One region of the Atlantibacter sp. MEI4A-1023 genome, then DNA from elsewhere that is predicted to be linked to it. Evidence: predicted binding sites of a transcription regulator. Region 1 holds the regulator's gene; each other region holds the start of a gene.
What was found. The regulator PurR, encoded in region 1, represses purine synthesis genes. The targets are predictions, from matches to a motif close to CANGCAAACGTTTGCNTG.

Region 1 (4,214 bases):
TTGCCACGGTAGGTTTTGGAACGCAGCAACGTCATGAAGCTGAGCGACGGCGCGTCGGCATGGTGCGCCGGCGCACGCGGTTTCAGGCGCAGCGCCGGGATCATCAAGACTAGGGTGACGGCAAACAGCACCAGGAAAATCACTTTCCAGTCAAAATGATGCAGCAGCCAGCTGCCTAACAGCGGGGCGAGAGCAGGCGACAGCGCGACCAGCGGCATAATGGTGGCGAAAATGCGGTTGGTGCGGGTCGCGGGATAATAATCGGTGACCAGCGCCTGCCAGGTTACGGCAGCGGCACAGACGCCTACCGCCTGGACAAAGCGCAGCGCCAGCAGCATGGCGGTATTGTCTACCCACAGCATGCCGAGACAGCCCACGGCGAATATGCCCAGGCCCGCCAGTAAAATCGGCTTACGGCCATAGCGATCGGATAACGGGCCCCACGCCAGTTGCGCAACGGCAAACCCGGCCAGGAATAAACTCAGGCTGGCGCTAACGGCAGAGGCCTCTGTGCCCAAATCCTGCTGAATGGCGGCAAACGCCGGTAAATACATATCGGTAGCCAGGAAGCCCAGAACGCTTAACCCTGCCAGCCAGACTAAAAAACCTCGTGAAGGACGCATGGTAATTCTCTTCTTTTTTGATCTGATAACGCTTATTACGGACGCAGGAGTGTACAAAAGTGCAATCGTCCTTGTGAAACGTTAATATTTGCACGTTCCTTTCAAATTTTTTGCAGGCAGAACATGTGGTCTGAATATTCACTGGAAGTGGTTGATGCGGTGGCGCGTAACGGCAGCTTCAGCGCGGCGGCGCAGGAACTGCACCGGGTGCCGTCGGCGGTGAGCTATACCGTTAAACAACTGGAAGAATGGCTGGCGGTTCCGCTATTTATCCGCCGTCACCGGGAAGTGGAGCTAACGCCTGCCGGGGCGTGGTTTTTAAAAGAGGGCCGTTCTGTTATCAGAAAAATGATGGTCACGCGCCAGCAGTGCCAGCAGATCGCCAACGGCTGGCGCGGGCAGCTCTCTATTGCGGTGGATAATATCGTCAAACCGGCGCGTACCCGCCAGCTAATCCTTGATTTCTATCGTCATTTCGACGATGTGGAACTGATTGTCGCCCAGGAAGTGTTTAACGGCGTGTGGGATGCGCTGTCGGACGGGCGCGTCGAGCTGGCGATTGGCGCGACCCAGGCGATCCCGGTGGGCGGACGGTTCGCGTTTCGCGATATGGGGCCGCTAAGCTGGCAGTGTGTGGTGAGCGCCAGCCATCCGCTGGCGGCGGAACAGACACCGCTCAGCGATGACCAACTGCGCCAGTGGCCGTCGCTGGTACTGGAAGATACCTCGCGCTCATTGCCCAAGCGCACCACCTGGCTGCTGGATAATCAGCGCCGCGTGGTGGTGCCAGACTGGGCGACAGCGGTGGCGTGTTTAAACAACGGCTTGTGCGTCGGCATGGTGCCTGCGCATGTGGCGCACGACCCGGTAGTGGCAGGGCACTGGAAAAAGCTGGAACTGGACGACCCGTTCCCGGACTCCCCGTGCTGCCTCACCTGGAAACAAACCGATACTTCACCTGCGCTGCTGTGGCTGCTGGATTATCTGGGCGATAGCGAAACGCTGAACCGGGAGTGGTTGATGGAGCCGGAATAACCGGCTCCGGGAGGATTAACGGCGGTAGTCGCGGAACGGACCGTCTGCGACGGAGCGGCGCTCAATCAGACGCGGATGCACTTCGATGGTTTGTGACTCTTCGCGCTTATTCACGATGCGGTCGAGCAGCATATTAAACGCGGTTTCGCCCAGGGAATCTTTCGGCTGATGAATGGTCGTCAGCGCCGGGCTGAAATAGCGCGCGTTGCGCACATTGTCATAACCGATCACCGAAATATCCTGCGGCACCCGCAGGCCCATCTCATCGGCGGCGCAAATCGCGCCCATCGCCATCACGTCGCCGCCGCAGAACACGGCGGTAGGGCGCGGCTGCTGGGAAAGGATCTGCTGCATGGCGCGATAGCCGGATTCCGGCTCGAAATCACCCTGCACAATCCAGTTTTCCGGCACGCTGATTTGCACTTCTTCCAGCGCTTTCAGGAAACCGGCCAGACGGCCCGCGCCGGTGTTACGTTCCAGCGGACCGGGGATCACGCCGATTTCGCGGTGGCCGCGCTCAATCAGGTAGCGCCCGGCCATATAACCGCCCTGGAAGGCGTTATCGATCACCGAGTCGGTGAAGTCGGCTTTGGATTCGCCCCAGTCCATCACCACCATCGGAATATGGCGATACTCTTCCAGCATCGACAGCAGGGATTCCGGGTATTCGGAGCACATCACCAGTAAACCGTCGACGCGCTTTTGCGCCATCATCGACAGATAGGCGCGCTGTTTTTCCTGGTTGTTATGGGCGTTACCGAGGATCAGCGTATAGCCTTTGGTGAAACAACTGTTTTCCACGGCTTCGATAATTTCAGCAAAATAGGGCGCTTCGCTGCTGGTCGCCAGCAAACCGATAGATTTGGTGTGATTAACTTTTAAACTGCGCGCCACGGCGCTCGGGGAATAGTGCAATTCCTTGATGGCTGCCCAAACTGCGTTGCGTGTTTCTTCCGCAACAAAGCGGGTTTTGTTAATCACATGCGACACAGTTGTAGTGGAAACGTTTGCGCGTTTAGCGACATCTTTTATTGTTGCCATTCTTGTTACTCCAGACCCTCTCCGAGCCCCTGTTCATCACAGGTTAAACGTTTGCCTATGCCAACCTCGGTCCGCAACATTTCGGTTGCAGTATGTCGGGGATTGCGACATTAAAAGGAGGGGGTCAATGGCTGGTGAAAAATAAGGTAGCGACGGATTTTGTCTGATCTTGCGCAAAAGGGGAAGAGGGAAAACGCATATCAGCTTAAATCCCGTGGTAATTTTGTCTGAATTTATGCAAAAATGATCTGCACACACTTTTAATGTGGGTAACAAGGAGAGCAAAAATGAGCACAGACCTGAAATTTTCTCTGGTGACGACCGTTATCGTGCTGGGACTGATTGTGGCAACCGGTTTAGTTGCGGTACTGAACTAAACAGAAATTACATTTCGACCGCGTTTGGCAATAACAAACACCAGAAAATGGCTATTTTTTGGTGTTTGGTTCGATTTCCTGACTCCCGCTTCTGTTTCACCTCATTATTCACATTTGCGCAAAAATCTTTTGCCAAAATGGTTACTTCCTTTCTGATGTGACAAATGTCACTCTTTGCTTCTTTTTTGCTACAAGTCGCCGTGTAGTAAACACACGTGAAGCGACACGATTTCTGGAATTCACCAATGAAAATAAATTATCCGTTGCTGGCGCTGGCTATCGGCGCGTTTGGGATCGGCACGACTGAGTTTTCACCGATGGGGCTGTTGCCGGTCATCGCAAAAGGTGTCGATGTCTCGATCCCTGCTGCCGGAATGCTCATCAGCGCCTATGCGGTAGGGGTGATGGTTGGCGCGCCGCTGATGACGCTGCTTTTGTCTCATCGTGCACGGCGCAGCGCGCTGATCTTCCTGATGGCGATTTTCACTCTCGGCAATGTGCTTTCTGCCATCGCGCCGGATTACGCCACTTTAATGATCTCACGCATTATCACCAGCCTGAACCACGGCGCGTTTTTTGGCCTGGGGTCGGTGGTCGCGGCAAGCGTAGTGCCGAAACATAAACAGGCCAGCGCGGTCGCCACGATGTTTATGGGCCTGACGATTGCCAATATCGGCGGCGTGCCTGCTGCCACGTGGCTCGGCGAGACCATCGGCTGGCGGATGTCGTTCCTGGCGACGGCGGGCCTCGGCGTGATTTCTATGGTTAGCCTGTGGTTCTCGCTGCCGAAAGGCGGCGCAGGCGAACGCCCGGACGTGAAAAAAGAGTTGTCGGTACTGATGCGTCCGCAGGTGGTCAGCGCACTGTTAACCACCGTCTTAGGCGCGGGGGCGATGTTTACGCTGTATACCTATATTTCCCCGGTATTGCAGCATGTTACCCACGCGACGCCGCTGTTCGTTACCGCGATGCTGGTGCTGATTGGCGTCGGTTTCTCCCTTGGCAACTGGCTGGGTGGCCGACTGGCGGATAAATCCGTGACCGGCACCCTGAAAGGCTTTTTATTGCTGCTGATCGTGATTATGGCCGCTATTCCGTGGCTGGCGCGCAGTGAATTTGGCGCGGCGCTGAGCATGGT
Region 2 (4,214 bases), 660 kb from region 1:
CAGATTTGTTTGCGCAACGATGCTTAAGTGAAATTAATATAAGCGGCTGCAATCAGAATATTCAAAAAATTAAGGCACCCGAAGGTGCCTGTCGATTAAAAGATAAGCACGTTAATGCTTGCGATAATCGTTTTCCTGGTAATCACTGGATTCTATTTTTGCAATGCCAGCTTCGAGAATCGAAATAAACTGGCGTGCTACGTCGGTAGTGAGCCAAAGGGTTTGCCCAACTTCGGTGTCTTCTTGATTAGGGCGATTTGGCGATTGATAGTGCAGACGTAGCATCAGCGCATCGTAGCTATCGACGGTGCTGATATCCCATCCTACAAGGGGATGCGTTTGAATAACTTCATTATTCTTTACCATTATAACCCCCTTAATCGTGTTTATAGACAACGTCATTCGAGGTTCAATGCGTCTTTTATTGAAGCAATTTGAGTATATCAGTGGATTAGCATCGACGTCTAAAAAATATATTTCCTGCAACACATTTTTTAAATCGGTGGAAAAGTTTGAACAATAAAACGGCAACTTATTCGTATAAATAAGCGCTTAGCGGCCATTATTACAGATAAAACTGAAAAAATAATTGCGCTTTGGGGGATATAAAAAAACCGGGCGGCGAGCCCGGAAATGCACAATGAGAGAATAATTTTTTATTTTCGCTATCCGAAATGCATCAACATGCCACGACAGAAACGATATCAAAGCAGCATGTTGATACAACACGAATCTAGGGTGAAGAGAACCAGTCGTCAGCGCTTTCCCAAGTTTCCTGGAGGATCTCGCTGATCCTGTCTTTGTCCTCTTTTGCGCCGCCCAGTACCGAAAGATGATTCGCGGCGGCATAACGCACGCTAACCTGGTTCCCGGTGTCTGGAAAAGAGTGCTCAATACGACGCGTCAATTCATTTGTCAGCGCATCAATCGCGCCGGGTGGTAATACAGTTGTTTTGGCTATGGTGACTTCAATACGCATGATCGCCCCCTGTTGTTTATACTGGATATTTATACAGTTAAGCTGTCCAGGTTGCAACAGGGGGCAGAAAATATTTCTCTGTCAGCGTTTTACCGACCAGCGCACCGTTTCGCCCGCAAGAAAAGGAATCAGGGTGTCGTCGCTCAGGGCGATGCTCTGGGCGATGGTTTCGTCTTGTTTTACCAGCGTGATCTGCGTTTCATTGACCGGCAGGCCGTAGAAGCGCGGGCCGTTCAGTGAGCAGAATGCTTCAACGTGTTGCAGCGCGTTCATTTCTTCAAACACGGTGGCATAAGCACCGAGCGCAGACGGAGCGTTGAAGCAGCCTGCGCAGCCGCAGCTGGTTTCTTTTTTATGGCGCGCATGGGGCGCGGAGTCGGTGCCGAGAAACACCCGGTCGCAGCCGCTGGCGACCAGTTCGCGCAGTGCCTGTTGATGAATACTGCGTTTTAAAATCGGTAGACAATAGAGGTGAGGGCGCACACCGCCTACCAGCATATGGTTGCGGTTAAACATCAAATGCTGCGGGGTAATGGTGGCGGCCAGCCGCTCGTTACCGTCCTGCACATACTGGGCCGCGTCTTTGGTGGTGATGTGCTCAAATACCACTTTCAGGTGGGTCAGGCGCTGGCGCAGCGGTTCCATCACGGTTTCAATAAAACGCGCTTCCCGGTCGAAAATATCGATATCGGCATGGGTCACTTCGCCGTGCACCAGCAGCGGCATACCGATTTTTTCCATCCGCTCCAGCACTGGCATAATCGCGTCGATACTGGTCACGCCGTGGCTGGAGTTGGTGGTGGCATTGGCCGGATAGAGCTTGGCGGCAGTAAACACGCCTTCGTTAAATCCGTGTTCCAGCTCGTCGGCGTCAAGGGTGTCGGTCAGATAGCAGGTCATTAACGGTTCGAACGTATGGCCAGCCGGTACGGCATCCAGAATTCGCTGCCGGTAGGCACGGGCGGCATCGACGGTCGTCACAGGCGGTGCCAGGTTAGGCATCACAATCGCGCGGCCATAGGTTTCGCTGGTGTAAGGCACCACGATGTTAAGCATGTCGCCATCGCGTAAATGGACGTGCCAGTCGTCTGGGCGGCGGATGATTAATTCCTGGGATGATACGGTCATGAGCGTGCTCCGGCTGGTGAGAAATCAGTCAACAATGGCTGGATTTATGCCGGGCACAAAGGATATGCGGAAACGTTTTCCTTTGCATCCTTTTTATTATGGGGGCAGCGGTTGCCCCCGTGTCGATCAGTCAATAAACGGGATAACTATTTCGCCCGGTTTGACTTCGATGCCTTTGGCATACTGCTTCGCCATCGCCTCGCCTTTGGTGCGGTCTTCACTCAATACGTAAGCGGGCTGCTGGTTAAAATAACTTTTTAACGACTGATTAAGATACGGCGTTAGCGTTTTTAATACGCCTTCCATTTTCTGGGGTAACACCTCAGCGCTCACCACTTCCATATCCTGTAAATAGATTGCGCCCTGCTCTTTATTAAAGGTTGGCAGCGCCTTCAGGGTCAGTTTCATGGTGGCTTTCTGGTCGCCAAACAGCGAGGTCAAATCCAGGTTCGCGTCACCGGTCAGAGTGACTTTATTCGGCTCCTGGCGGCCAATCTGGCTGGACAGATTCGACAACACAATATGCGCGTCGGCGACACCGGGCAGGCCAATGTCTTTGGTGAAGTTATTGCGCTTTGCCAGCGCCTGGTTAATTTCCTGCTCGGTCACGGTGTATTGGGTTAGCTGGTTGCAGCCCACCAGCAGTATCGTCAGTAGCCCGACGAGTGCGACAACGATTTTTTTCATCAGATTCCTCAGCGTTACGCCATCCTTAATCACCGGCAGCATCGCGCAATGAGGCGGAAAACAACAGGGGAAAAAACTGAAACGCCGGCGCAGCGCGCCGGCTCAGGCTTAGATCGCCATTGAGGTAAGAAGATTGACCTGGGTCTGCTTCGCCATATTGTCGCGATAGTCCGCCACGCGGGTCGGCCAGGTAATACCCTGTACCAGCGTCAGGTTACGCAACAGCGGGAACAGATCGATATCGTCGTCAGAAAGCTCACCGTTAACCGCGTTCGGCGCTTTGATGTGCTTATCAAGGGCGCGCAGATCGTCGCTGATGTTTTTAATCAATCCCGGTGAGTGGGCCATATGCTCGTCAAACGCCCCAATGGACGCCTGTTTTTTCTCAGTAAAATAGGCCCGGGCTTCCGGCGTGGAGAACTCGTCAAACGGCGCTTTCGCCATCCGCGGCAGCAGCAGACGGTTGGCGTACTCGTTGATCTTACGCAACCAGGTGGCGATAGCCGGATTACGCGCGCCCGTCAGCAACGGCTTGCCGTCCAGTTGGTCGACGTAATGCACAATATCCATGCTTTCAGCCATATAGCGGCTGTCGTCTTTTTGCAGGATGGGGGCCATTTTCTGGCCAATCATTCGGGTTGGGGTATCAACATCGTCATTCATCAGAATGTTGAGCTCGACGGGGATATTCTTAAGCCCGAAAATCATGCGCGCTTTCACGCAGAATGGGCAGTGATCGTAAATATATAGCTTCACGTTTCTCCTCCATATGATGAGCGTAACTTTCAGTATGGAGGAGAAAAAAGCAGGGGGCAAATCAGCTACCCGGCTCAAGCATCGATGGGTCAACGCGGCGCAGGCTGAACTGCCACCATAGCGCGAAGAAGGTGATGAGCCCCACCGCGCCCAGCATCGCCCAGGGCAACTCCGGCTGGCCAAGCGTATGCCCCATGTCGAACAGCCAACCGCCGCCTGCGTAACCGAACGCGCCGCCAATCGCAAGGCCGAGACGGCTAAAGCCCATATAGCTGCCACGCGCCCGGGCATCCGCCAGTGAGGCGCTGAGCGTTTCCCGCGCCGGTTCGGCAATAATAGAGCCGATATAAAACACGCAGATCAGGGTAAAAAGCTGTTGCAGGGAGGCGGTGAGGCCCATCGGCACCAGGCTGAACGTCATCAGCAACAGCCCCGCCATTAAGCGCTGTTCAAGGCGGAAGCGCTTTTCGCTCCAGCGGGCGATAGGGTAGAGCAGCGTCAGCGATAGCGCCGCTTCAATGGCGTACATCCATTTCACCGCCGCAGGCGTCCCGGCAATGTTGTTAACCATAATCGGCAGCATTAGCATCACCTGTACCGCCAGCATGTAATAACCTGCCAGCGTCAACACGTATGTGATAAATCGCTTGTCCTTCAACACCCG
Region 3 (4,214 bases), 930 kb from region 1:
GCCCGGAAGCGTTGCACATCGCGCCGCGATTCGGCGGAGGTGATCCACTGGCTTTCGCCGCTCGCCATCGCGGTGCGTCCGTCTAACGACGCGCCCAGCTTCAGTTGTACAAACGGGAAGCCGGTGCGCATCCGCTTCAGGAAGCCTTTATTCAGGGCTTCGGCTTCGTTCATCATCAGGCCGTGGCTAACCTCGATGCCCTCTTGCTGCAGGCGATACAGCCCGCGCCCGGCAACCTGCGGATTCGGGTCCTGCATTGCGGCAACCACGCGGGCCACGCCTGCGGCGATCAACGCGTCACAGCACGGCGGCGTGCGACCATGGTGGCTACAGGGCTCAAGGGTGACATAGGCGGTCGCGCCACGGGCTTTTTCGCCCGCCATCCGCAGCGCATGCACTTCGGCGTGCGGCTCTCCGGCGCGATAGTGAAAACCTTCACCCACGATTTCGCCGTCGCGCACAATCACGCAGCCGACGTTGGGATTAGGAGAAGTGGTAAAACGACCGCGCTGCGCCAGTTTCAGCGCCCGCGCCATGAAAATCTCATCCTGCATTGGGCTTAATCCTGCAAGCGGGCGATCTCTTCGCCGAATTCACGGATATCTTCGAAACTGCGGTATACAGAGGCGAAGCGAATGTAGGCGACCTTATCAAGCTTTTTCAGCTGTTCCATTACCAGGTTGCCAATCATTTTGCTGGGGATTTCACGCTCCCCGGTGGCGCGCAACTGTGATTTGATATGGTTAACCGCCATTTCGACGTCATCGGCGCTAACCGGACGCTTCTCCAGCGCCTTTTGAAAGCCGCTTCTCAGTTTGTCTTCGTTAAACGGCTCGCGGACGTCATTGCTTTTGATCACGCGGGGCATCACCAGTTCCGCCACTTCAAAGGTCGTGAAGCGTTCATGGCACACCAGGCACTGACGGCGACGGCGCACCGACGAACCTTCTCCAACCAGGCGAGAGTCAATGACTTTGGTATCCACGGCGAAACAGAATGGGCAATGCATAGCGCGTCCTGACAGATAATTTAACTGAGGGTTAGTGTAACCTGAACTGGCACCACAACAAAGATGAAGCGCTTTTGAGACAAGGGATGAAGGAATTTTTATGCGTGCGCGCTAGCATTAATGCATTAAAAACACACAGGATCGTCACTATGAGAACCGCTTACAAATCTTTGTTCCTCGTTACGCCGTTATTCCTCGCCGCCTGCGCACCGCAAAGTGAAGTCCGTCAGATGCACAATAGCGTCAGCACGCTTAATAAAGAGATGGGCAAGCTGCAGCAGGAAACCATTAAGATCACCCAGCAAAACGCCCTTAACGCCCGTTCGCAAAGCGGCGTTTACTTACTGCCTGGCGCAAATACCCCGGCACGGTTAAACAGCCAGTTGGGGATGATGAAAATGTCGCTGGCGAATGTCGCGGCGGATGCCAGCGGCACGGTTGCCACGCTGCGTATCCAGGGCGAATCCAGCACCCCGTTCCCGGCGTTTACCGGCACTATCGAATGGGGCCAGTTGCAGGGCACCACCGAAAGCTACCAGGAAGTGAACGTGCAGAATCAGCAGTTCAGCGCGCCGGCCAGCATCCTGGCCCCCAGCGATGTCTCCGTTCCCGTCAAACTTAACGGCATTACACCTGACCAGTTAGGTTTTGTCCGTATTCACGACATCCAGCCGCTGCAAGCGCCCGCCATGTAATAACCCTCAGGCCGGATCGCCCCGGCCTTGTTACTTTTTTCACATCTAAAACCGCTTTTTATTATTCACCGCTTCTATGTTCGGATAGAATCCTATTGCTGAATGTGTATAAACGTGAACGCAATCGTTTACGCATAAGACAGGAATGTGAAACAACACATATTTTTGTGAGCAATGATTTCTATAATAGTGACCAGAATAACATCTCCCCTTCAGGCCGTTGGGAGAGCTCGACATACCTTATCTCCCGTTGGGGATTTCATCTAAAAGTGGCAATAACCATGAAAAAAATTGTTTTAGCTGCCGGTGCGGCACTGGCGCTTTCCGCTTCTTTCTCTTCCAGCGCGGAAGAAACCAATAAACCTGAATACCTCTCTGACTGGTGGCATCAGAGCGTCAACGTGGTGGGCAGTTATCACACCCGTTTCGGACCGCAGTTGCGTAACGACACCTATCTGGAATACGAAGCGTTCGCCAAAAAAGACTGGTTCGATTTCTACGGCTATGTGGATGCGCCGCGTTTCTTCGGTGGCGACAGCAATGCACGTGGTATCTGGAACCACGGTTCTCCGCTGTTTATGGAAATCGAACCGCGTTTCTCTATCGACAAACTGACCGACACCAGCCTGGCGTTTGGTCCGTTTAAAGAGTGGTATTTCGCTAACAACTATATCTACGACATGGGCCGCAACGCGTCTGGTCGCCAGAGCACCTGGTATATGGGTTTAGGCACCGATATCGAAACCGGCCTGCCGATGAGCCTGTCCATGAACGTGTATGCCAAATACCAGTGGCAGAACTACGGCGCAGCGAACGAAAACGAATGGGACGGCTACCGTTTCAAAGTGAAATACTTTGTGCCGATCACCCCGCTGTGGGGCGGCAACCTGAACTATATCGGCTTCACCAACTTTGACTGGGGTTCCGAACTGGGTGACAAAGATTTCCGCGACCTGAACGGCAACAAAGCCCGTACCAACAACTCGATTGCGTCCAGCCACATCCTGTCGCTGAACTACGATCACTTCCACTATGCGGTTGTAGCGCGTTACTGGCACAACGGCGGCCAGTGGGCGGATGACGCGGAGCTGAACTTCGGCAACGGCCCGTTCAACGTGAAATCCACCGGTTGGGGTGGCTATCTGGTTGTGGGTTACAACTTCTAAATTGTTACGCCGGTCATACGATGACCGGCGTTCCTTCACTCTGCGCAGCTTAACGCTAAGGTTTTATCCAGCAGCCACGGGCGCAAATACCCGACGGTATTGGATAACGGCAAAACATCCTCAGAAAGCTGAATCCCCAGATAACGTTGAATGTAATCGCGCCGTGCGATAATGCGCGCCCACACCGCCGGGTAATCCCTTGCTAACTCTTCACGCAGCGCCGCATCGGCAAGCGCCACGGTATCTTCAATGCTGGCTCCCGCGTACCCTGCCCGCGACGGGATAATGTCAATCTGCAACAGCATACCGCTGGCTAACGCGATGGTTGAATCAGGCGTAATCGGTGAACACATCCACTCTTCATCCGCCACTAAATGCCCGGGATTCAGGTGCCAGTGGTACTCGTTTTTTGGCAGTAGCGTTTCGATCAGCTGGTAGATTTCCCCACCGGTAACCCCGACGCGCATCCGCTCAAGCCAGCCTACTACCGCGCGATAATAAGGGATTGCCACCACGTCGAGATAGTCTGCAACCGCAGGTGTCAGCTCGGTTTGATTCGCGACCACATAGGCGGCGCGGCTGCTTAGCCCCCCTTTGTAGCTGGTGGTTAGGGAAAATTTATCACCACGCTGAATCACTTTGTCACTGGGGTAAAGGTTGGCGCTGTCAAAGCGGTCCCCGGTAGCGGCAATCATAATTACGTTGTTGGCCTGCCCTTCCGCCGCCAGTAGCGCGCCGATCTGCTTTTCGGTCTTACCCGGCTCGATGGCATTAAGCGCGCTAAGAATTGCCGTTGAGGCGAGGTTTGTGCCGTATTCATAGTGCGCGAGTTCATTGGCGTTGTTCACGATGCGCGCCCCGTTGGCCGGGGAGATAAACACGCCGGTGGCGTTGGTCAGAATGCAATCGGGCGTTACCGCTGCGCGCAGCGAATCAACAATAAACGACGGTAAATCAAAGAGTTGAGTATTGTCATCGTGATCGCTGGTAAACAGCTTCCAGCCCGCCACGCCGATGCGTTTTTTCTCTGCCAGGCCCGTTAAACGCAGGGTTTCCGGCAGCGGCGTCGTGTTGGTCATCGGCTGGTTGGGCAACGAGAACCACGGTGCAGGCACCACGCGGTTTGCCAGCCTGGCGTGGGCGGCCAGCTTGAGGTTTTCATTGCCCAGAACCAGTACCGCTTCGCCATCCTGATGCAACACCAGCAGCGCCTCTTCAAAGCGCGGGATAAACCCGGTCAGGTATTCGAAATTCGCGCCGTGCTCTTTATCGGCATAGACGATTAGCGTGTCCAGCGAAAGTTGCGCCATGCGTTCAAGCACCCTGGCTTTACGTAATTTCAGC

Region 2: the regulator PurR is predicted to act here: its motif matches at 2,173-2,190, upstream of pyrC (dihydroorotase).
Region 3: the regulator PurR is predicted to act here: its motif matches at 1,822-1,839, upstream of ACVV26_RS16565 (nucleoside-specific channel-forming protein Tsx).

What each region holds. Positions count from the first base shown of each region.
Region 1 covers NZ_CM149568.1:2,549,197-2,553,410, reverse strand. Annotated here, with positions in the region: gene punC (purine nucleoside transporter PunC) at 1-623, opposite strand, end outside; gene punR (DNA-binding transcriptional activator PunR) at 747-1,658, shown strand; gene purR (HTH-type transcriptional repressor PurR) at 1,674-2,699, opposite strand; gene cydH (cytochrome bd-I oxidase subunit CydH) at 2,987-3,076, shown strand; gene ACVV26_RS12245 (MFS transporter) at 3,322-4,214, shown strand, end outside.
Region 2 covers NZ_CM149568.1:1,889,805-1,894,018, forward strand. Annotated here, with positions in the region: gene bssS (biofilm formation regulator BssS) at 112-366, opposite strand; gene dinI (DNA damage-inducible protein I) at 734-979, opposite strand; gene pyrC (dihydroorotase) at 1,061-2,107, opposite strand; gene ACVV26_RS09185 (lipoprotein) at 2,234-2,794, opposite strand; gene grxB (glutaredoxin 2) at 2,903-3,550, opposite strand; gene mdtH (multidrug efflux MFS transporter MdtH) at 3,612-4,214, opposite strand, start outside.
Region 3 covers NZ_CM149568.1:3,481,356-3,485,569, forward strand. Annotated here, with positions in the region: gene ribD (bifunctional diaminohydroxyphosphoribosylaminopyrimidine deaminase/5-amino-6-(5-phosphoribosylamino)uracil reductase RibD) at 1-554, opposite strand, end outside; gene nrdR (transcriptional regulator NrdR) at 560-1,009, opposite strand; gene ACVV26_RS16560 (SadB/YajI family lipoprotein) at 1,159-1,704, shown strand; gene ACVV26_RS16565 (nucleoside-specific channel-forming protein Tsx) at 1,986-2,870, shown strand; gene ACVV26_RS16570 (M24 family metallopeptidase) at 2,906-4,214, opposite strand, start outside.